DNA from 2 places in the Sinorhizobium sp. Y406 genome. Region 1 is predicted to be linked to the other one. Evidence: predicted binding sites of a transcription regulator. Region 1 holds the regulator's gene; the other holds the start of a gene.
What was found. The regulator LexA, encoded in region 1, represses DNA repair genes until DNA is damaged. The targets are predictions, from matches to a motif close to TGTTCNNNNTGTGTTCNG.
Positions count from the first base shown of each region.

Region 1 (7,522 bases):
CTTCGATTTGACGATGCCGGGATTGGCGGCGAGTTCCTCGTCCGTGATCCATTGCACGTAGACCGGGTGGTTTTCGTCGACGAGCTTCATCAGGGCCGCTGTCACCTGTTCCTTGTCTATCGTTTCGCTCATGTCGAAATCGACGCGGCTTTCCTCCACGCCGACGGCGGCGCCGGTGATCGGATAGGGGCAGACGACGGAAAGCAGGTGGCAGGCCGTGTGCATGCGCATCAGCCGATAGCGACGCGGCCAGTCGATGTGCAGGACGAGCTTTTCGCCGACGGCCGGCTGCGGCTGCCCGAGGTTGGGCAGATGCACGATGACGTCCTTGGTGGCGCCATGCCGCGTGTCGGCGATGACGATGCGACTTCCGTCCTCGCGCTCGAGAAAGCCCGTGTCGCCCGGCTGGCCGCCGGAGGCGGCGTAGAAGCAGGTCTGGTCCAGTTCGATCCCGCCATCCTCCAGGAGCCCCGTGACCTGCGCCTCGCAGGTCGACAGATAGAAATCATTACGGAAAAGGGCGGTCACGCTTCTGGTCATCGATCACTCGACTGGTTCGTAGGGAACAGTGATGCTCGAGGTCCGCGCAAGCCAGCCGGGCACCGGCAGGCCCTTCGAGTTGAGAAAGTCGGGGTTGAAGAGCTTCGATTGATAGCGGTTGCCATAGTCGCACAGGATCGTCACGATCGTATGCCCGGGCCCGAGTTCCCGCGCCAGCCGCACGGCGCCGGCAATGTTGATCCCGGTGGAACCGCCGACGCAGATGCCTTCCTCCTCGATCAGGTCGAAGACGTAGGGCACGGCTTCCGTATCGGGGATCTGGTAGGCGAAGTCCGGTGTGAATCCCTCGAGATTGGCGGTGATTCGGCCCTGGCCAATGCCTTCGGTAATCGAGCTGCCGCTCGCCTTCAGCTCGCCATGCGCATAATAGTTGTAAAGGGCGGCGCCTTCCGGATCGGCAATGCCGATCTTGACGTCGGGATTTCGGGCGCGCAGCCCCTCGGCCACCCCGGCGAGCGTGCCGCCGGAGCCGACGGCGCAGATGAAGCCGTCGATCTTGCCATCGGTGTCCCGCCAGATCTCCGGCGCGGTCGTGTCGACATGCGCCTGCCGGTTGGCGACGTTGTCGAACTGGTTCGCCCAGATGGCGCCGTTTGGCTCGGTGCTGGCGAGTTCCTCCGCCAGCCGCCCGGAAATCTTCACATAGTTGTTGGGGTTCTTGTAAGGCACCGCCGGGACCTCCACCAGTTCGGCGCCCATCAGGCGAAGCGCATCCTTCTTTTCCTCGCTCTGGGTCTCCGGGATGACGATGACCGTGCGATAGCCCAAGGCGCTTCCCACGACGGCAAGGCCGATGCCCGTATTGCCGGCCGTGCCTTCGACGATCACGCCGCCCGGCCGGAGCGTGCCGGCTCTCTCGGCGGCGCGGATGATCCAGAGGGCTGCCCGGTCCTTCACCGACTGTCCAGGATTGAGAAATTCCGCCTTGCCGAGGATGTTGCAGCCGGTGGCTTCGGAGACGGCCTTGAGCCGGATCAACGGCGTATTGCCGATTGCTTCAAGCACGGACGGAAGAACACGCATTTTAAGAAACCTCGCGCTGAACGGAACGTATGCCGAGCCTCAAGCCAAGCACTAACCAGGATTGACGGCAAGCCGATAAACATTTCGTGCGGGAATATCGGTCGCCGAAATGTTGGCGTCTTTTCCGCCTAGCCTGTTGAATAAACAAGAAATAGCGTTTCGAAGCTTTCTTGTCCCGGGCAAAAATCGTCTCCGCGGTCAAATGATGGGCGGGAAGCGGAGGTGCAGGCGGCATTGCCGTCGCAGCGGTCGGCCTTGGATGAAACGTCGGGCTTTGCGGGGAGAGGCAAAGTCCCAACGGATGCGAGGAGGAGATGACGACTGCTTTTACCGCCCGCCCAGAGCACGGTCTGGCATGGATAACCGGCGCGAGTTCGGGAATCGGGCGCGCCGTGGCCCTGCAACTCGTCGAGGAAGGCTATTGCGTCGTCGTCACGGCGCGCAGCCACGACAAGTTGGTCGCTCTGCAGCACGAAGCGACAGGGCCGGGGAAAATGATCGTCCTCGACGGGGACGTGACCCACCCCCATGACATGGAGCGGGTGATCACGGCGATCGAATACGAGCATGGACAGGTGGCGCTCGCGATCCTCAATGCGGGCGTCGCAATCCCCGTGCATGGTGACGATCTGCATCACGATGCCTTCGACAGGAGTTTCGCCGTCAACCTCCAGGGCGTTGTCAATTGCCTTGTGCCGCTCGTCGAACATATGAAAGCGAAGGGGCAGGGGCAGATCGCCATCGTCTCCTCCGTTGCGGGCTATGGCGGCCTGCCCATGAACGCCGCCTACGGTGCGACCAAGGCAGCTCTCATCAACATGGCCGAGAGCCTTAAATTCGATCTCGACCAAATCGGCATACGCCTGCAAGTGATCTGTCCGGGATTCGTCGATACACGCGGCGCCGTAAAGGGCGATTTCCCGCGACCCGCACTCGTCAGCGCCGAGACGGCGGCGGCGCGGATTTCGCAAGGGCTGAAGTCCGGACGCTTCGAGATCACCTTCCCGAAACGCTTCACCTATCTCGTCAAGCTGCTCAAGTTTCTGCCCTATGGGGTCTATTTTCCGGTTCTCCGCTGGCTGATGCCGTGGCGGGCACCGCGCAACACGGCGCCCAAGCACAAGGAGTCCCGTTCAAAGGGACGGCCGCGTCAGGCGGTGTGAAGCACCAGCACCGCACCGAAGATCAGGCAGAGACCGATCCACCCGATCGGCTTCAATCTCTGGCCAAAGAGAAGGCGGCCCGAGATCGCCGTTCCAAATATGCCGGTAGCGCCCAGCACGGCATAGGCGATCGCCAATTCCATGCCTTTGACGGCCTCCGCGAGCAGCGCAAAGGCGGCGAGCACGAGGGCAATCGAAAGCACACCCCAGCCGCGGTGACTAAAGCCGTTCGATCTCGAGGAGGCGAGGTTGGCAGCCACGTCGAAAAGGCCGGCCAGCACGGCGAAGGCGAAGGAGGAGAAGGAAAAGACTGGCATGCTCATGCCGCGCTTTCCTCGTCCTGCACCTTGCCGGCATTGACGAGAAGGATACCGGACACGGCCATGGAGAGGCCGAGCATCTCGCGACCGGTCAGCACGTGATCGAAGACCATGACCGAGACGAGCGTGATCAGCGCGACGCCCGAGCCTTCCCAGATCGCGTAGGCGACCCCGACGGGAATCGTCTTCACCGCCATAGCAAGAAACACGTAGGAGAGCGCGATCGAGCCATACATGACCGCATGGCCGACATAGGCGCCCCCGGCGGCCTTCATGGCGGTGAGGCCGGCGATTTCGGTGCCAATGGCGAGAATCAGGAAAAACCACGCGAAGCGCATCCGGAACCTCTGATGGACCTGCGGCGCCGTGCGTTTTTCAGGGCACACAGAGGACGCTGTAAATCATTGGATCTGCGCATCGATTTTCGGCCGATGCGCTAGCAAACGAAAAGAGCCACTCCGGCCTTCGCCGCGAATGGCTCTTCGAAACTGGCTCCCCGGGCCGGATTCGAACCGGCGACCTATCGATTAACAGTCGAGTGCTCTACCGCTGAGCTACCAGGGATCATCTGCGCCGCAGAAGTGAGGCTGCTAATACAAATGCTTTTTCGATTTGCCAAGCGATTTTTCAAAAAAAATTGAAAGCGCCGCTTGCTCGGCTGTGGAGAAAGCACCAATTCTGGGAAAGTCGCAGGAAGGAAGCAATGGCGAAGAAGAAGCATTTCGGTATCGATCCGAAAACGCGGGAAATCATTCTCGGTACATGGCGCGTCGGCCTGCCCGACTCGCCGGCCCTCAGGGTGACAATTGGGCTTCTGCTCATTGCTGGCGGTGTTCTCGGCTTCCTGCCGGTCCTCGGCTTCTGGATGATACCGCTCGGGCTGCTGGTGCTGTCGCACGACATACCGGTTGTGCGTCGCGCACGCCGACGACTCGCCGTGTGGTGGGCCCGCTGGCGCGGCAACACCGAGAAAACGTCGGGGAAGTAGAATTGCGATCTCGGGCTAGCTGGCCCGTGAAACGTTGAGTGCGTCCGGAACGCCCTCGACCGCGTGAAGTCTGCGCTTCGGCCGTAGATACGGCTCTAGGACCGTGTGGACGTGCCCCTCGTTGGGCAGCGCCGCCGGATCGTTCAAGGTTCTGGCGAGTTTGAGAAACAGCTTCTCACGCATTTGCCGCAGTCTGAAGCCGTTGGCCCTGCGGCTGAGAGCGAAAATGCGCAACGGGCTTTTTTCACCGGTCCCGTCGATGCACATCAGTTCCTCAAAACAGCGACGGTCCGTCACTACGAAGTTGCCGGCATTGCAATCCATCAGCACGATGTGAAGCCGGCGACAGCGCTCGAAAAGTTCGTCAATCATCGCCAGGTGCCTGGCCGTCAACCGCCCCGCCAGCGCCAGGTCGCGCAAGGTTGGGGCCAACTGTCCGTTTGCCATAGTGATCTTCTCGACCACGAGACCGAGGCCGTGTTCGGTCTGAACGAAGCCCAGCACTCCGGGGATGGGGAGATCGGCTGTGTCGGACAGGGTGAACTTTCGGGCCTGTTCGATAAACTCGTCGACTTCGCGTCGAAATGTCCGGTAGGCACCGAACCGCTTGAAGCGATCGATGAAGCGCAGCATCCGCGTCGATTGGCGCTCGCCGCTGTTGCCCCTGATTCTGAGAACCTTGACCAGAATATTCGGGTAGAGGTCATGCTCGAAAACACACCGCTGGTGCCCGCCTGCACATTGGTGCCAGTCGGAAAGGGAGATCTTGCCGTCGAACATGTCCTCGCCCATTAAGTGTGAAAGTTTTGTGACAAAACAGGGCCGGTTGAGGAAAATCAAGGAAAATCCTACCTTATGGGTGAGTTTATTGCGATCGAACTGGGAGGCTGGGCATTCCAGTGTCCAACCTCCTTTTACGATGGGCCGAGACGAGGGGTGCGTTTTTCGGAAATTGCCTCTTGCGGTTCATCTCGAATGATTCTAAACGCTCGCCACGACTTGATATTTCTTGTCGATGAGGCCTCGTGGCGGAGTGGTGACGCAGAGGACTGCAAATCCTTGTACCCCGGTTCAATTCCGGGCGAGGCCTCCAAATTCCCCTGATGATCCGGCTGGTGGCACCGATGTGCGCCGGCAAATTTCTTGGCAAGTGATCTTCAGCCGCTGCGGCAACGGCCGCTTGCCTGCAGAATGTCGATTCCGGCCTGACCGGGCCGCCGCTTCACCACCGCCTGATCGTCGGAGCGCGTTGGTCAGGCGGAATCGCCCGCCGCATGGTCAAGCGATACCGCGAGCGTGGCCGCGAGAACGGTGTGCACGCAATCCGATCCAGCAAGACTCCATAGGCAGCGCTTTGGAGGAACTTTCATCGGACCCATGGATCGCGTCGAGATCGCAACAAGGAGGAGAGTCCATGGGCAAACCCAGGACCGCAGATCCGACCGGCCAAGCCATGCCGTCTCCCACATGAAAGCCGAACCCGAGGGAGATTGAGCTGGGCCCGAAACCGATACGATAACCGGGGAGAATACCCGTGGCGCCGACCGTCCACCTGCGGACGGCTCTACGCCCATGCGGGGATGCGGGGAGGCAGCCAGACGAAAGTACTCGGCGCTGGTCGGCCGCAACGTCCAGCGGAACGTCTACCGCCCAAGGCTTCGGACGATAACTGTTGCCCACTCGATCACGCACTGTGCGCTAATACCCATGCATCGGCCAAACGAAACGGCTCCGATCACCGGGGCGATGGGCTAGTGATACCGCCGTATCAGCCCGACCAGTTTGCCCTGGATTTTCACCCGGTCCGGTCCGAATATCCGGGTCTCATAGGCCGGGTTCGCCGCTTCGAGCGCAATCGACGCACCCTTCCGGCGGAATCGCTTCAGGGTCGCTTCTTCGTCATCGATCAGTGCCACGACGATATCGCCCGGACTGGCCGTGCTCGCGTTGCGGATGATCACGGTGTCGCCATCGAGGATGCCGGCCTCGATCATCGAATCGCCCTTGATTTCCAGTGCGTAATGTTCACCGTTGCCGATCATGTCGAGCGGAACGGAAACCTCGTGCGTATTGTTCTGGATCGCAGAAATTGGGACGCCGGCGGCGATGCGCCCCATCACGGGAACCGCAATCGAGGACGTCTCTGCGGGTGGCGCCTCGACCCTGGGCGCGGCAGATGGCTTGCCCAGGCTGCCCTCGATGACGCTCGGCGAAAAGCCGCGCCTTGGCTGCGCCGGTGTCGTATAGGCTTCCGGCAGCTTGATGACTTCAAGTGCGCGTGCCCGATTGGGAAGCCGGCGAATGAAGCCCCGCTCCTCGAGCGCAGTGATCAACCGGTGGATGCCCGACTTCGACGCAAGATCGAGCGCGTCTTTCATTTCATCGAAGGACGGCGGGACTCCCGACTCTTTCATTCGTTCATGAATGAAGAGAAGCAATTCCTGTTGCTTGCGGGTCAGCATGGCGCGTCACTCCAGAATCGCGAAACAAATCAAGAACAGACACTATCCGTTCCATTTGTGTTCCGCAAGTGCCTAACATTCCGTGAATATTGCCATGCTGAATTGGGCGGCGTCGCTTTGCCGGGGCCGACAAGCCATTGGGCTGTCGGGCGATGGAGCGTTGATGTGGCGCCCGATCAATAGGCGAGGCGCAGACCCCCGGGACTGAGAACGTCGAAGTCAGGCTCAGGGTAGGGGCCGTACCACTGCGCGTAGGTCGTGTTGCCCGTAGCGCCGGTGGTGGCGCATCCCCAAAGTGACAGGAGCGCCAATGCTGCAACCGCCATCAGAGTTTTAGAGGACATGATTTTCTCCACTCGCGGGAGTTGCCGACACGAAAAGATGCAGACCCCAACTGTCCCTCAATTCGCCAGCGATGGCAAGGAAACCTTGGTGGCCGAAACCAGCATTTTGTGTTCCCGGTAAACGACTTGGCGCAATGCGCCTCGGCGAAGAAACCTGCCGCCGCCGCCGGGCAGATCGGGCATCACGGCTCCGGGCTGGACAAAGAGAAGAATGGTGGAGTCGAAGGGAGTCGAACCCTCGACCTCCGCAGTGCGATTGCGGCGCTCTCCCAACTGAGCTACGACCCCGGCAGGCCTGGACTATATAGAAGAATTCCACGGCGCGCGCCAGCCCGCTCGGCTGAATTGGCCGAACGTGCTCGAGACGTCGGCAGACAGTCGAGTCCGAATGGGAGCAGGTGCCGGGTCGGACAAAGTTCACGCTGGCGGATGGGGTGGGATTCGAACCCACGGACGGTTGCCCGTCGCCGGTTTTCAAGACCGGTGCCTTAAACCGCTCGGCCACCCATCCGGGCAGCGCGTTATTGCGCGAAGTGCGGTTCGTTGCAAGATTTAAGCTCGCCGCCCGCACGAATTTCTTCGGCCTCTGCCGCTTGGTACTGCGCATCTCCGTCGGTCTGGTGTTTACGTTTTGTAAACCATAACGAGAAAAACCCGGCGC
Region 1 is NZ_CM178974.1:1,336,554-1,344,075, forward strand. Features, by position in the region: gene AC4P1R_RS06445 (alanyl-tRNA editing protein) at 1-540, opposite strand, end outside; gene AC4P1R_RS06450 (cysteine synthase A) at 544-1,584, opposite strand; gene AC4P1R_RS06455 (SDR family NAD(P)-dependent oxidoreductase) at 1,899-2,747, shown strand; gene AC4P1R_RS06460 (SMR family transporter) at 2,735-3,064, opposite strand; gene AC4P1R_RS06465 (SMR family transporter) at 3,067-3,405, opposite strand; tRNA gene AC4P1R_RS06470 (tRNA-Asn) at 3,557-3,631, opposite strand; gene AC4P1R_RS06475 (hypothetical protein) at 3,771-4,055, shown strand; gene AC4P1R_RS06480 (YrbL family protein) at 4,071-4,895, opposite strand; tRNA gene AC4P1R_RS06485 (tRNA-Cys) at 5,075-5,148, shown strand; gene lexA (transcriptional repressor LexA) at 5,807-6,517, opposite strand; gene AC4P1R_RS06495 (hypothetical protein) at 6,694-6,861, opposite strand; tRNA gene AC4P1R_RS06500 (tRNA-Ala) at 7,074-7,149, opposite strand; tRNA gene AC4P1R_RS06505 (tRNA-Ser) at 7,285-7,372, opposite strand.

Region 2 (7,522 bases), 1.4 Mb from region 1:
CCGGCATTGGAGGGCATCGTTTCGGTGCCCTCCGGCTCTTTGGCGGCAAGGCGGAAAGGGGCGAGACGTCCGCCAAGCGCGTACGATTCACATCGCGCTGCCTGCCCTATCTCTTCCTGGCGCCGCAGCTCGCGATCATCTTCATCTTCTTCTATTGGCCTTCGGTGCAGGCGATTCAATCGTCCTTCTACCTCGAGGATCCCTTCGGCTTCGGCTCCACCTTCGTCGGCCTCTCGAATTACACGGACGTGCTGAAGTCCGTCGAATACCGCGGGATCGCGCGGTTCACCGCCATCTTCACCGCGCTCGTCACCTTCTTTGCGCTATCGGTCGGGCTCTTGCTCGCCGTCAAGGCCGATGGCGTCATCCGCGGCAATGCCGCCTACAAGACGCTGCTGATCTGGGTCTATGCGATCGCGCCGCCGGTCGCAGGCCTGATCGGCATGATGTTCTTCGACCAGCATATAGGCCCCATCGTCGAAATCGCCCGCTGGTTCGGCTGGGATATCAAGGTCGGGCTCGACTTCGGCGATACCGCCTTTGCGATGATCGTCGTCTCGGTCTGGAAGCAGATTCCCTACAACTTCATCTTCTTTCTCTCAGGTCTGCAGGGGATTCCGGTTTCCGTGCGCGAGGCGGCGGCGATCGATTGCCGTTCGGGGCTGCGCCGGTTCTGGACGATCATCCTGCCGCTTTTGGCGCCGACCGCCTTCTTCCTGCTGATCATCAACATCACCTATGCGCTCTTCGACACCTTCGGCGTCATCGACGTCATGGTGAAGGACAAGGCCGCCAACAACCCGATCACCCTCGTCTATAAGGTCTATATGGACGGTTTCCGCGGCAACGACCTCGGCGGCTCGTCGGCACAGTCGGTGATCCTCATGGTGATCGTCTTCGTACTTACCATTTTCCAGTTCCGTTTCATCGAGCGGCGCGTGCATTACAATTGAGGTGGCGCCGATGCATCGCACCCGGATTCTCGACCACGTCATTCTGCTGATCGGCGTCTTCATCATGGTGGCTCCTGTCGTGGTCGCCTTCATGACCTCGACCCACGAGGCGGCGGAGATCCATCGCAACGGGCTGAGCCTCAACTGGGGCGGCCATTTCGCCGAGACCTACGGGACGGTGCTGACCCGCCAAGGCGGCTTCACCGGCAAGATCACCGGCTTCAACATGGTGATGAACTCGATGATCCTCGGTCTCGGCTTCGCGGTCGGCAAGATCGTGCTCTCGATGCTCGCCGCCTACGCGATCGTCTATTTTCGTTTCCCGCTTGCGACGTTTTTCTTCTGGGTGATCTTCACGACATTGCTTTTGCCGCTCGAGGTTCGAATCCTGCCCTCCTACGAGGTGATGAACATGCTGAAGCTGACCAACACCTATACGGGGCTGGTCGTGCCGCTCCTGGCATCCGCGACAGGCACCTTCTATTTCCGCCAGTTCTTCAAGTCGGTGCCGGACGAACTCCTCGAAGCGGCGCGCATCGACGGCGCCGGACCGTTTAAATTCTTCATCGACGTGCTGGTGCCGCTCTCTCGCACCATGATGGCGGCGATCTTCATCATCATGTTCGTCTATGGCTGGAACCAGTATCTCTGGCCGACACTGATGACGACGGACGAGGGCTTCTTCACGCTGGTGCGGGGCATCAAGCAGATCCTGCTCGTCTGGGTCGGCTCCCAGATCCCCGACTATAACGAGGCTCTTGCGCTGGCGATCCTCGCCATGCTGCCGCCGGTGATGGTCGTGGTGATCTTCCAGCGCTGGTTCATAAAGGGGCTGACCGAGAGCGACAAATAGCAAACGAAGCGGGGCGCGGGCGCGCTCCGCATTCCCCAACGCATCAACGGAGGCAGCCTATGGCGGCGATCGACATCGCAGAGGTCTCGAAAATCTACGCGGGCGGCGTCGAAGCCGTGAAGTCCGTTTCGATCGACATCGAGGACGGCGAGTTCATCGTCCTCGTTGGTCCATCGGGCTGCGGCAAGTCCACGCTTCTGCGCATGGTCGCGGGGCTGGAGACGATCTCGAAGGGCGCGGTGAAAATCGGCGCGCGGGTCGTCAACGACATAGATCCCGCCGAGCGGGACATTGCCATGGTCTTTCAGAACTATGCGCTTTATCCGCACATGACCGTCTACGAGAACCTTGCCTACGGCCTGAGGAACCGCAAGACGCCGAGGGCGGAGATCGATGCGCGTGTCGCAGAGGCAGCGCGCATGCTGGAAATCGAGCCCTGTCTTGACCGCAAGCCGCGCGCCCTTTCCGGCGGCCAGCGCCAGCGCGTCGCTATGGGCCGGGCGATCGTCCGCAAGCCCGCCGCCTTCCTTTTCGACGAGCCGCTGTCGAATCTCGACGCCAAACTGCGCGTCTCCATGCGCGGCGAGATCAAGCGGCTGCAGAAGCGGCTCGGCACGACCTCGCTCTACGTCACCCATGATCAACTGGAGGCGATGACGCTCGCCGACCGGCTGGTCGTGCTGAACGGCGGCCGGATCGAGCAGATCGGCCGGCCGCTCGACGTCTATCACGCGCCCGCCTCCACCTTCGTCGCGAGCTTCATCGGCTCGCCTGCCATGAACCTCGTCCACGCTGTGCTGGAGGGCGGCCGATTACGTCTCGGCACGCATGTGCTCGAACTCGGCTATGCGGCGCCGGCCGAGGGTGCGGTCACCGTCGGCCTCAGGGCCGAGGATCTGCGCCCGGCAGCGCTCGGCGAGCAGGCGTTTGTCTTCCGCGTCGACTATGTCGAGGAATTGGGAGCGCAGCGGCTTGTCCACGGCAAGATCGGGGCGCAGGCACTGACCGCGGCACTGGCGCCGGAAGCGCCGCTTGCAGATGAGCTCACAATCACCATATCCAGCGAACGCCTGCATTTTTTCTCGGCGGAGACCGGCAAGCGGCTCCCTCGCCAGCCGGTCATGGGTGTTGCGCCCGCTCGCCAGGAAACCGTCAATCCGGAGCCCGCATTGTGATCGAAGAGACCGTATCGACGCTCGCCATCCCATCGCAGCAGAGCCGCGACGATGTTCTCCGCATGGAGCACAGCATAGCCGCCCATGATGCGGCCATGGCGGGCACCGAAGCGATGAACAGGATCGAAATCAGCGGCGCTGCCTTGGACGGGCGGCTCGCCTTTCCCTTCTCCGTCGCGGCCTGGAACCTCGAGCGCTGTCTCTTTCCGCAAGAAAGCGCCGAACAGCTTGGCGCGACCGGCGCATCGCTGGTGATGCTTTCCGAAATGGACAACGGTATGGCCCGCACGGGCCAGTGCCACACGACGGCCGAGGTCGCGGCGACGCTCGGCATGCAATATGCCTATGGGGTCGAGTTCGTCGAACTTGACCTCGGGGCCGACAGCGAGCGCGAATTCTGCCGGGACGATTTCAATGAGAAGGGTTTTCACGGCAACGCGCTGCTGGCGTCGATTCAGCTTCGCCGGCCCTTCATGATCCGACTCTGGGGTGAGCGCCTCTGGTACATGGATGGCGGCGAGCAGCCGCGCCTCGGCGAGCGTATGGCCGTCGGCGCCGTCGTCGAGACCGAGGCCGGCCCCTTTGTCGCCGTCTCCACCCATCTCGAAAGCGCGACGACCGCCGCCTACCGCGAGCGGCAGGTGAAGGACCTGATCGATCAGCTGGATGCGGCCTTTCCGGCGCTCCCCGTCCTGATCGGCGGCGACCTCAACACCGGCAATCATATCGGCGGCGATTTCGAGGCCGAAGGGCTTTTCGCAATGAGCGCCGCGCGCGGCTTCAGCCGCCATGGCGGCCCTATCGACCAGATGACGACGCGGCGGAGCCTGATCACGCGCTGGCCGAAGCGCGCCATGAAGCTCGATTGGTTTCTTGCCCGGGGTCTGAGGATCGGCGAAAGCCGCATCATTCCCTCGCTGGATGCATCCGGTCGTCCGCTGTCCGACCACGACCTCATCACCTGCGTCGTCGAGGGGTTCGAATAATCTTTCGCCTCCTTGCCTGGGCGCCTTGCGCATTCTACATGTTGCGGGCTCTGTGGCGCACGGGGAGCAAGGTCGCCGCAGCACTTTGAATCGCTGAATGATTTCGCCCGCAGCGATCTCGTAGTGGGATCGATGCGGTCAGGTCCAACCAGGAACGGTAAGATGGCAAGAATCGTCAATGTCGGGGTCCAGATGGACCATGTTTCGGGCATCACCATTGCGGGCGATTCGACCTTTGCCATGAGCCTCGAGGCGCAGGCCCGCGGCTATCGACTGTTCCACTATACGCCCGACCGGCTGTCGCTGCGCGACGGCGAAGTCTATGCGACGGCGCAGCAGATGACGCTGCGCGACGTGAAGGGCGATCACTTCACGCTCGGCGAGCCGGAGCGGATCGATCTTTCGGACATGGACGTCATCCTGCTTCGCCAGGATCCGCCCTTCGACATGGCCTATATCACCTCGACGCATCTGCTCGAACGGCTGCATCCGAAGACGCTCGTCGTCAACGATCCGGCCTGGGTGCGCAATTCGCCGGAGAAGATCTTCGTTACCGAATTTCCCGATCTGATGCCGAAGACGCTGATCACCCGCGACCCGGGAGAGATCGCCCGCTTTCGCCAGGAAATGGGTGACATCATCCTGAAGCCCCTCTACGGCAATGGTGGTGCCGGCGTCTTCCATTCCGCGCGCGACGATCGCAATCTCTCCTCGCTGCTCGAAATGTTCGGGCAGATGTTCCGTGAGCCCTTCATCGCCCAGGAATACCTGCCGTCCGTAAGAAAGGGCGACAAGCGCATCCTGCTCGTCGATGGCGAGCCGGTCGGTGCCATCAACCGCGTCCCGGCCGAGCACGATGCCCGCTCGAACATGCATGTCGGCGGCCGCGCCGAGGCGACGGAGCTTACGGCACGCGAGCGGGAAATCTGCGCCCGTATCGGACCGGCGCTCAAACAGCGCGGCTTCCTCTTCGTCGGCATCGACGTGATCGGCGACTACATGACCGAGATCAACGTCACGTCGCCGACGGGGATCCGTGAGGTCAAGCGCTTCGGAGGGGCCGACGTCGCAAGCCTGCTCTGGGACGCGATCGAGAAGAAGCGCCGCTGATCGCTCCGCCGAGCGGGGCGTGTCGCTCGGGCCTGCTCCTACAGCGCCGCGCGTCTTAGACGCGCAAAGGTCGCTGTAGCACTTTGAATTGCTGCATGTCTTGTCCTCTAATCGCGGTCGATTAAAGGAGACATGCAGTAGGGCTCTCCATAGATATGTTCTATTATTGTTCTTGTTTTTGAGCGCGTGCCGTGCAAGATTAATGCTGGTACCGGCGCAGGTTGTAGCGGTGGAAGCGCGCCGGGCGAAGGGGGCATCATGGTCGCGCGCGTCAGCACGGTGGCATTTCAAGGAATCGAGGGCGTTCCGGTCGACGTTCAGGTGATGGTCGCGCCGGGCAAGGTCGGCATGCAGATCGTCGGCCTGCCTGACAAGGCCGTTGCCGAAAGCCGCGAGCGCGTGCAGGCGGCGCTTCACGCATCCGGCCTGGCGCTGCCGGCCAAGCGGGTCACGGTGAATCTGGCGCCGGCCGACCTGCCGAAGGAGGGCAGTCACTTCGACCTCGCCATCGCGCTCGGGCTGATGGCGGCGCTCGGAGCGGTCCCGGCGGATGCGCTTTCCGGCTATGTCGTCATCGGCGAACTCAACCTCGACGGCACGATCGCGCCCGTAGCGGGCGCGCTGCCGGCGGCGATCGGGGCCAATGCGCTCGGCAAGGGGCTGATCTGCCCCGCCGAAAGTGGACCGGAGGCCGCCTGGGCGGGATCGGAGATCGACATCCTCGCGCCGCGCAGCCTGATCGCCATCGCCAACCATTTCCGGGGCACGCAGGTTATCTCCCGTCCGGATCCCTCTGTGCGGGCGACCGCCGCCAACCTGCCGGACCTCGCCGACATCAAAGGCCAGGAAAGCGCGAAGCGGGCGCTGGAGGTGGCGGCCGCCGGCAACCATAATCTCCTGATGGTCGGCCCGCCCGGCTCCGGCAAGTCGATGCTCGCGGCACGCCTTCCCTCCATCCTGCCGCCGCTGTCGCCGGCCGAACTGCTCGAAGTCTCGATGGTTCACTCGATCGCCGGGCAACTGGCGGGCGGAAAGCTCTCCGACCGGAGGCCGTTCCGCGCGCCGCACCATTCGGCCACCATGGCGGCGTTGATCGGCGGCGGGATCAAGGCAAAGCCCGGCGAGGCGTCGCTCGCCCACCACGGCGTGCTCTTCCTCGACGAATTTCCGGAGTTTCCACCGCAGGTGCTCGACGCGCTGCGCCAGCCGCTCGAAACGGCCGAATGCGTGATCGCCCGCGCCAACCACCGCGTCAGCTATCCGGCGGCGATCCAGCTTGTCGCCGCCATGAATCCCTGCCGCTGCGGCATGGCCGGCGAGCCCGGACATAGTTGCGCCCGCGGTCCGCGCTGCATGGCCGATTACCAGGCACGGATATCCGGACCGCTGATGGACCGCATCGACATCCGCATCGACGTGCCCGCCGTCAGCGCTGCCGACCTCATCCGCCCGGTGACGGCCGAGGCGAGCGCGGACGTCGCCAGGCGCGTTGCCCGCGCCCGTGAACTGCAGAGGGACCGCTTCATGGCCCTCGGCCATCCGCAGCTGACGAGCAATGCCCGTGCATCGACGGCGATGATCGAGAAGATCGCCGAGCCGGATGCGGGGGGCTTGCAGCTCCTGCGGGATGCGGCGGAAAAGATGAAGTTTTCGGCGCGCGGCTACCATCGCGTCCTGAAGGTCGCACGCACGCTTGCCGATCTCGACGGGGCGCCAAGGGTTGGCCGCATCCACCTCGCCGAGGCGATCTCCTACCGCGTTGTCGGCGAGCGGTTGCCGGTCGCGGCCTAAGCAAGTTTCGAAGAAGGTGCCGCACGGCTTCCGATGAGCATCTGCGGCAAACAAGCAGGAAAGCTTGGGCAGAAGCCAAGCAAGTCTGCGGTGCAGCGACGCTTGGTGCTTCGACAGCCACGCGTGCGTAAAAAGCCTAAATTGACCGCTCGCAAACCGCGGCCTTCATCGAATGACCATTGCCCGGCGAGATTGCGATTGATGGTTGCGGCGGATGAAAGAAGGGCGCCGGGCGGCGCCCTTTCAAGTCATCGGAAACAAAACAATGGAAAGCGGGCTCGACCTACGCCCCTAACCCGTCGAACAGCACCGTCGAGAGATAACGTTCGGCGAAGGACGGGATGATGACGACGATTGTCTTGCCGGCGTTCCCTTCGCGCCGCCCGACTTCGATCGCCGCCTGCAGCGCCGCACCGGCGGAGATGCCGACGGGCACGCCTTCGAGACTCGCGACGAGGCGCGCGGCATCGACGGCTTCGCCCGCGTTGACTGTGATCACCTCGTCATAGATTGATGTGTCGAGGATCGCCGGCGCGAAGCCGGCGCCGATGCCCTGGATCTTGTGCGGTCCGGGCGCGCCGCCGGAAAGGACCGGCGATTCTTCGGGCTCGACCGCGATCACCTGGACTGAAGGTTTGCGTGCTTTCAACACCT
Region 2 is NZ_CM178974.1:3,549,798-3,557,319, reverse strand. Features, by position in the region: gene AC4P1R_RS16725 (ABC transporter permease subunit) at 1-953, shown strand, start outside; gene ugpE (sn-glycerol-3-phosphate ABC transporter permease UgpE) at 964-1,806, shown strand; gene ugpC (sn-glycerol-3-phosphate ABC transporter ATP-binding protein UgpC) at 1,866-2,981, shown strand; gene AC4P1R_RS16710 (endonuclease) at 2,978-3,967, shown strand; gene gshB (glutathione synthase) at 4,130-5,077, shown strand; gene AC4P1R_RS16700 (YifB family Mg chelatase-like AAA ATPase) at 5,336-6,868, shown strand; gene cysK (cysteine synthase A) at 7,152-7,522, opposite strand, start outside.
Region 2: a site for LexA is predicted at 5,234-5,251, ahead of AC4P1R_RS16700 (YifB family Mg chelatase-like AAA ATPase). Genes of this name have one in related genera too.